DNA from 2 places in the Halomonas sp. MS1 genome. Region 2 is predicted to be linked to the other one. Evidence: predicted binding sites of a transcription regulator. Region 2 holds the regulator's gene; the other holds the start of a gene.
The links. The regulator FliA, encoded in region 2, starts transcription of late flagellar genes. The targets are predictions, from matches to a motif close to CTAAAGTTNNNNNNNNNNCNGCCGATA.
Positions count from the first base shown of each region.

Region 1 (3,407 bases), 810 kb from region 2:
TGAGCGTGGCGTCGAGGCGAACTCATAGCTCAGCAGAGGATGACCAAAGGCGGCGGCAAACTGCTGAAAATCATCAACCGTCGGCACGTCGAAGCCTCTTAGTAACACGCCGCCTACCCTGGCCACTAGAGTCTCGATATCAGCACGCAACTCGCTAAAGGCTTCCAGCAGCGACTGCCCTGGGTAGGCAGGAGAAATCATAATAGGCAGCTCTGAATCAGCTGGCCCCTGACGTTTGGATATGGCGTTGATTTGTTGCGTTAATGTTGCACTTTGGCTGTCCATTATTGAGCTCCTAAAATTCGTTGAGTAGCGTTAGCCTTGGACATAACCCAGGGCTGCCGCATAGCCACACGGCGCTGGCAGCGGCCATGCTTGCAAAGGTGATGAAATGGGAAGCGAGTGCTCAAGGTTGTAGGTGTCTGGCAGCTCTAAAGAAGGGGTGACTGAGAGCGACTGCAAATGATCCGCAATGCCCAGCCCCAAGGCTTTGAGCACCGCCTCTTTAACCACCCAGCGCTCCATAAAGGGCAGTGAGTGGTCGAACCGCTCACTCGGCGATAGCACCAGTCCTTGCAGCGGCGCCAGTTCGGCCTCAGGTCGGCAGCGCTCAATATCGACCCCCACCGCGCCGCCGGGAGCAAGCGCGATCAGGGCGACATGGCCAGAGTGGGAGACATTGAAGATAGGCCCATCAGCGTTTTCCAACGCTGGTTTGCCGTAAGCGTTCTGAGTGAACAGCAACTTTTCTGGCGCTATACCGGTGTGCGCTGATAGCAGTCGCCGAAGAGCCGCGCGAGTCGCCACGGCGCGTACGACATCGGCGTGACAGCGATGCCGCTGGGCGCGCTGCCACTCGGCTCGACTCAGCAACCGATCATCTTCGTCAGCCACCGGGGCGTTCAGATCGAGCGATAAGCGCCAGACTTCAAGCCCCTCAGGAGCCCCTTCAGCTAACTGCAGGCGCTGCATAAAGCACCTCCTCTAGCCGTAGGGTCAGCGCCTGCTTGATGGCTGCCAACACCTGCCTTTCCTGCTGGCGAATAAAGAAGTGTCCTCCCTCGAACCAGTTCAACGAGAACGCACCGCCTGCTTCGCGCTGCCACGCTTCCAAGCGCACCTTCTCGATCTCATCATCGAAGCCCGCCAAAGCCTTTACCGGGTAGTCGAATGGCGTCCCGCTGCGATGACGAAAACTACGGCAGAGACGATAGTCCGCCGCTAACACATCGAGAGTGAGGCGCAACAGCTCCGGGCTTTCGAATACCTCCTCTGGCGTGCCGCCCTGTTGGCGAAGATCCGCAATTAGGGCCTTATCGTTATCAAGACCCGCCAAGCGATCTGAATCACGCATTGAGGGCGCTGCACTCCCCGAGGCGAATAGCTTTCGTGGCTGAGGGCGCCCCACATCGCGCAAGCGTGCCGCCATGCCATAGGCCAGCAGCGCCCCCATGCTGTGACCGAACAAGGCAAAGTCGCCGCGCATTCGCGTTGCTTGCTCTTCACACAGCCGCACCACCTGGGTCTCGAAGTCATCGATAAGCGGCTCGCCCAGGCGCTCGCCACGTCCAGGTAGTTCAACAGGATGCACCTCGATCCAGGCGGGCAACTGACGCTTCCAGCGCAGATACATAGTGGCACTGGCACCAGCACAGGGCAGACAGAGCAGCTTTAAGCGCTTAACCTGCATTCACCTGCTCCGCCTCGCTATTAGCTTGTTCATCCATCCACTGACGCAGCGACAGCGGGCGCATATCGGTCCAAGTCTTTTCGACGTAATCGAGGCAGGTTGGCTTATCGCCAAGTACACCCGTATCTGTCCAGCCCGCAGGAATCGCCTTCCACTCGGGCCACAGGGAATACTGCTCTTCGTGGTTGACTAATACGCGGAAGACACCATCTTCACGATCAAAACAGCTTGTCATGGAACTAACCTCACCGTTGTCTAAGAAATGAGAAAATAAACACAATTGCTTCTCATTACATAATGACGAGTGAGGTATATAGAAATTTAATGCTGGGGAGAAAGAAAGTAGGAAAAATACGCGTGAGGGCAAACGGCTCTAGTGCTTAAAAACATGAAAGCCGTTAAACCATCAAGGAAGAAAACCAGGGGGGAACAAAAAAAGAATGGGCAAAAAGCGATGATTTGTCAGTTGCGCTCATCACTGCGGGGGATCATCCCCGTTAGCAGCCATAGCTGTTCGGCTTCATGAAATACCCTGCGATGCTGAGAAGAAGCCGCTAGCCACGCATGGAACGCCTCGCGATCAGCATCACTCAACGACTCTTCATGCTCGCGCATCAGCCAATCTAGCGCCACTTGCCAAACGGCATCATCGCCGCTGTCGTTATCCATCGTTACAGTCAAACCTCGCTACTGTTGCCTACCATCGACCAACTGACTCGGTAAGCGCCTAGGGTTTCAACGCTATCGTTGTTCGTTGACAGTGTAACAAAGCGACCACAAAGAAGGGACGGAACGTAGGCTTACCGATCTGGCAACGTCTGACCTTGAAGCGACTGGCGGCAATGAGTCAGTGCATCGCGAATCATAAAGTTAACTAACGTGGTGGAAATACCTAATAAGTGGGCCACTTCCCGCTGCGTATGGCTCCCCGACCGGTAGAGCTCAAAAGCGCGCCGCGTACGCTCAGGTAGCTCGTCCAACGCGTCCACCACCTGAGCCAAGGCCTGACGATCAATCGCGATCACCTCTGGAGAGTGTGACGCATAAGAGGCAGCCTCCCCCTCCTCTTCTTTGGCAAACAGCGTTGACTCAAATGCCGAACGGCGGCAACGGTCAATGGCGAGGTTGCGCACCACACGTGACACGTAGGAGATGGGCTGCTTCACCTCAAAAAGCGTGGTTGCTTCTGAAATTTTTAGATAAGCATCCTGCACAACATCATCGGCTTGATCAGCATTGCCCAAGACTCTTGCGGCGACACAGCAGAGCCGGGGCCGCTGATTAACGAAGATATCTTCTAACTCAGCGCTCCAGGTCTGGGTATCCACTGATTGGCCTCCTGCCTTAACTAACACCACAAAATAAATAACAATAATTATTATTTGCGTTAACGAGCAGTAAAGTCAATCAGAGAGGCCTAATCCTCTTTTCATAACGATATGCTTGTACTAAACAACTGATCTACCAAACCAAAAACGTCTACTGTCATCGCCACGTCATGGATGGTTAGTTACCTTTACCAAATGATTTGATAACAGCCATACAAGCCCCCAGGAGAAACGACATGCTTGAGAGCGAAAACAGCTTGCTGGAAACAGTTAAGCAAGCAGCCTATGAGGCTGGCGCGCTGTTGCGTGAGGGGTATTCGCAAAAGGGGCGAATTGCATTTGAGCAAAAGGGAACATCTGACTTCGTTAGCTACTACGATACGGCAGCC
Region 1 is NZ_CP098926.1:2,546,002-2,549,408, reverse strand. It holds gene NF683_RS11640 (TauD/TfdA family dioxygenase) at 1-285, opposite strand, end outside; gene NF683_RS11635 (4'-phosphopantetheinyl transferase family protein) at 316-972, opposite strand; gene NF683_RS11630 (thioesterase II family protein) at 950-1,690, opposite strand; gene NF683_RS11625 (MbtH family protein) at 1,680-1,925, opposite strand; gene NF683_RS11620 (FecR/PupR family sigma factor regulator) at 2,153-2,359, opposite strand; gene NF683_RS11615 (RNA polymerase factor sigma-70) at 2,491-3,018, opposite strand; gene NF683_RS11610 (inositol monophosphatase family protein) at 3,255-3,407, shown strand, end outside.
Region 1: a site for FliA is predicted at 1,989-2,015, ahead of NF683_RS11625 (MbtH family protein). Genes of this name have one in related genera too.

Region 2 (3,407 bases):
CGCTGTTGGCATGGGTTGGTGAAGTTCGCGATCCAGAAAATGGCAAACGCATCGCGCGTCGCTACTGGTTAACGCCTGCCCGATTAGGTGCGGATGTGCGTTCGCTTCTAGTTATCCAGTTGCAAAGCGAAGGGGTGTCTAGCCTAACCAAGCGCGCTTGGCAGCAGTTGAAAGATGCGGATGATGGCGAAGTAAGCTCGGAGGTTCGCTTATTGATGGCCAGCGGTGTCGCTGCTGCAGCGGGACACTTAGATATCGCCAATGATGACGCTGCGATAGCACTGCGCTCCGATTTGTTAAGGTTGTTGGGCACCACGCGTAAGCGGCGCGACACAGCGATGCTAGATGCGCTTGTTCACGCGTTTATGGCCCGTGACGCCATTCGCCAACTCAGCAGCGTTAGCCGTGAGGGGCTGGCATGAGCGCCCCGGATCAGGCAGCGGGCCTGCGCAAGTGGGCAGATTTACAGCGCCAGCAGCGCCAAGCAGAGTCAGTTGAGAGTGATCCCACGGGAGACGAACTTGCGGCTGAACCACTGACCGCTATGACCGATTCTTTAACGGTGCCGCCAACTGCTGCCCAAGCGCAAACCAGCGCATCGCCCTCGGTGCCGCAGAAGCCGCTTATCGTGATCGGTATGCCTAACGGTGGCGATCAGCAGGTGGCAAGAGTAAAAGGGCGCCTAGCCCAATGGTCAGTGCTGGGGCGACGTTGGGCTGGCGACCCGGATGATTGGGATATTCACATCGTCAATGCGGATGCCGCTAATCTTAGCCAACTGAAAGCGCGCTTTCCGCGTTGGGCACTATGGATTAATAGCGATGCCGATGCTTTCGCCCAGATGTACCGCTCGTTGCGGCAAATGCAGGAAAACGGTGGCCCTAGGCAGCTGTTAGCGCTGCACGAGCCAGATTTGCCGCGCCGAGGTCTACTCGATAACCTGCGCGAAGCAGCCAGCTATTACTTGGATATAGAGCTTTTACTGCTGGCGCGATGACAGCTAGCCTGACGCTATGTAGCCGTGCTTTAACAGCGGCTATCAAGCGCCCCGATAAGGAATAACAATGTCGATGCTCGCTGACTTCAAGGTCGATACCTGCAAAGCTGACAGGCTGCTCAAAAGGGTGTTGATGGTGGCGCTAAGCGTCATCACCATGAGTGCTTATGCCGCGACGGGCAGTTGGAGTAGTGAGGTGCCCAGCGTACTGGTCGCGATGAGTGACCGAGCTGTCAGCAGCCAGCCCATTCAGCCGCCAGCAGGGGCGCAGGTAGAGCATGCTGCGATAGAGCGTATTCATTGGCGTTTTCAAATGCCGGTTAATGCGCCGGTTAATGCGTGGCTATGCCACCCTGAGCAGTGTGTTCCTTTAACTGCTATGCGAGGTTCAACCACTGCGTTAGCCGGAAAACAGGTCAGTGGGCCGCTGCACTTTCGTTTTGCGTTGACGCCGGGCCAGCGCCCGGTACGGGTGCAGGAACTGCAAGTGATTGTGAATTACCAGTGAACAGAGTTCAGCCGTGAGGCACGAGGATGTATACAGCACAAGGCAGGATTAAACAGAGCGAGCTGTTAACCCAATACATGCCACTGGTAAGACGTCAGGCCTTAACGCTGCAGGTAAGACTACCCGCAAGTATTGAGTTGGATGATCTTATTCAAGCTGGCATGGTGGGCTTATTAGAAGCGCTAGGGCGTTTTGATGCGACCCAGGGAGCAACGTTCGCCACGTTTGCAAGTCAGCGTATTCGCGGTGCCATGATGGATGAGCTGCGCACACGTGACTGGTTGCCGCGTAGTGTACGCCGCTCTGCCAGAGCCGTGGATGATGCGGTGCGTCGCCTTGAACAGCAGTTAGGGCGCCCGCCGGAAGAGGGTGAGATCGCGCGTGACCTGGATATGCCGCTTAGTGAGTATCAGCAATTGCTCAATGATACGAACAGTGGCCAGTTGCTGCCCTTCGAAGAACTGGTGGCCGAAGGGGCCGAGTCCGCAACGGAGGAAGCCACTAACCTGCCCTTCGATCAGTTGTTAGATAAACAGCAACGCCAGTCGTTAATTGACGCGATTGACGCCTTACCTGAGCGTGAAAAGCTACTGATGGCGTTGTATTACCAAGAAGAGCTGAACCTTAAAGAAGTCGGGGCGGTGCTGGGTGTGACCGAATCCCGAGTCTCCCAGCTTCACAGCCAAGCGATTAGCAGGCTTCGCGCTCGCTTATATGACACCACCTAACGCCACTATTAATCACGACTAACCGGCGAGGAGCCGTTGATGAACCCATCTACGCTGATCGGTATTTTTGCCAGCATGCTGTTGCTGGTAAGCGTGCTGTTTTTTACTGCAGAGTCGCCAGAAAGCTTTATTAACTTGCCGGGGCTAGCCATTGTGGTAACGGGCACCTTGGCGGCTACCTTCATTAGTTATCCGCTGAAAGAAGTGCTACGCGTGGTGCGCCTGGTGGGATTGGTGTTTCGGCGTGAAAATACCTATGTGCGTGATGATATCAACGAACTGGTTTCCATGGCGCGCTTGTGGTTTAAAGGCGATGTCAGGGCGGTTGAGAAGGAGCTAGAGCACACTCGTAACCCCTTTTTGCGCACCGGGATTCAACTGGTGATTGCTAACACGAAAGAGGACGAAATTTTCGATATGCTGCGCTGGCGCATCGCACGATTAAAAGCACGGGAGCATGCTGAGGCGCAGATATTTCGTACCATGGCCACCTACGCGCCCGCGTTTGGCATGATCGGTACTTTGGTGGGCTTGGTCAATATGCTGGAAGTGATGGATGCAGGCGATCTTGACGTTATTGGCCCGCGCATGGCGGTGGCTCTGCTGACAACGTTCTACGGTATTCTGCTCGCCAACTTGGTGTTCAAACCGATTGCCGTCAAGCTGGAGCGGCGCACGGAAGAACGCCTTATCACCATGAACATGGTGCTGGAAGGCATTTCGTTAATTACCAAACGGCGGCTGCCTTCTTTTATTGAAGAAACGCTCAATTCCTTCGTTGCTAACTATCATGACGAGATCCGCGATGCCGCTGTAAAACCGCGGCCAACGGTTAGTTCTGCGGCAAAAGGGTAGCGCCATGCTAGATCGTGATTCACGGCACGCGTTGGAATTGCCCACTGTGCCGGGGGAGGGCGATGAAGGGTGGCTAACGAGCTATTTAGACGTATTAACGCTGTTAATCACGCTGTTTGTCTTACTGCTTGCGTTGACGCCGCCGGGGGAGGGGAAGCCTTTGACCGCGATAGAGTGCATTCTGTAAGTGCTATCACCTCGCTGCCGTTGGCCAGCTTAGCAACCGGTATCCATCCCCGGCACAGCGGGCTCAAGCCGCGAATGACTGAGCTTAATATCCCCGGGGTTAGTGTCTCTCAAGGTGAAGAAGGTGTTACGC
Region 2 is NZ_CP098926.1:1,734,194-1,737,600, forward strand. It holds gene flhF (flagellar biosynthesis protein FlhF) at 1-422, shown strand, start outside; gene NF683_RS07780 (hypothetical protein) at 419-997, shown strand; gene NF683_RS07785 (flagellar protein FlhE) at 1,065-1,505, shown strand; gene NF683_RS07790 (RNA polymerase sigma factor FliA) at 1,532-2,233, shown strand; gene NF683_RS07795 (motility protein A) at 2,273-3,088, shown strand; partial or broken gene NF683_RS07800 (OmpA/MotB family protein) at 3,093-3,407, shown strand, end outside.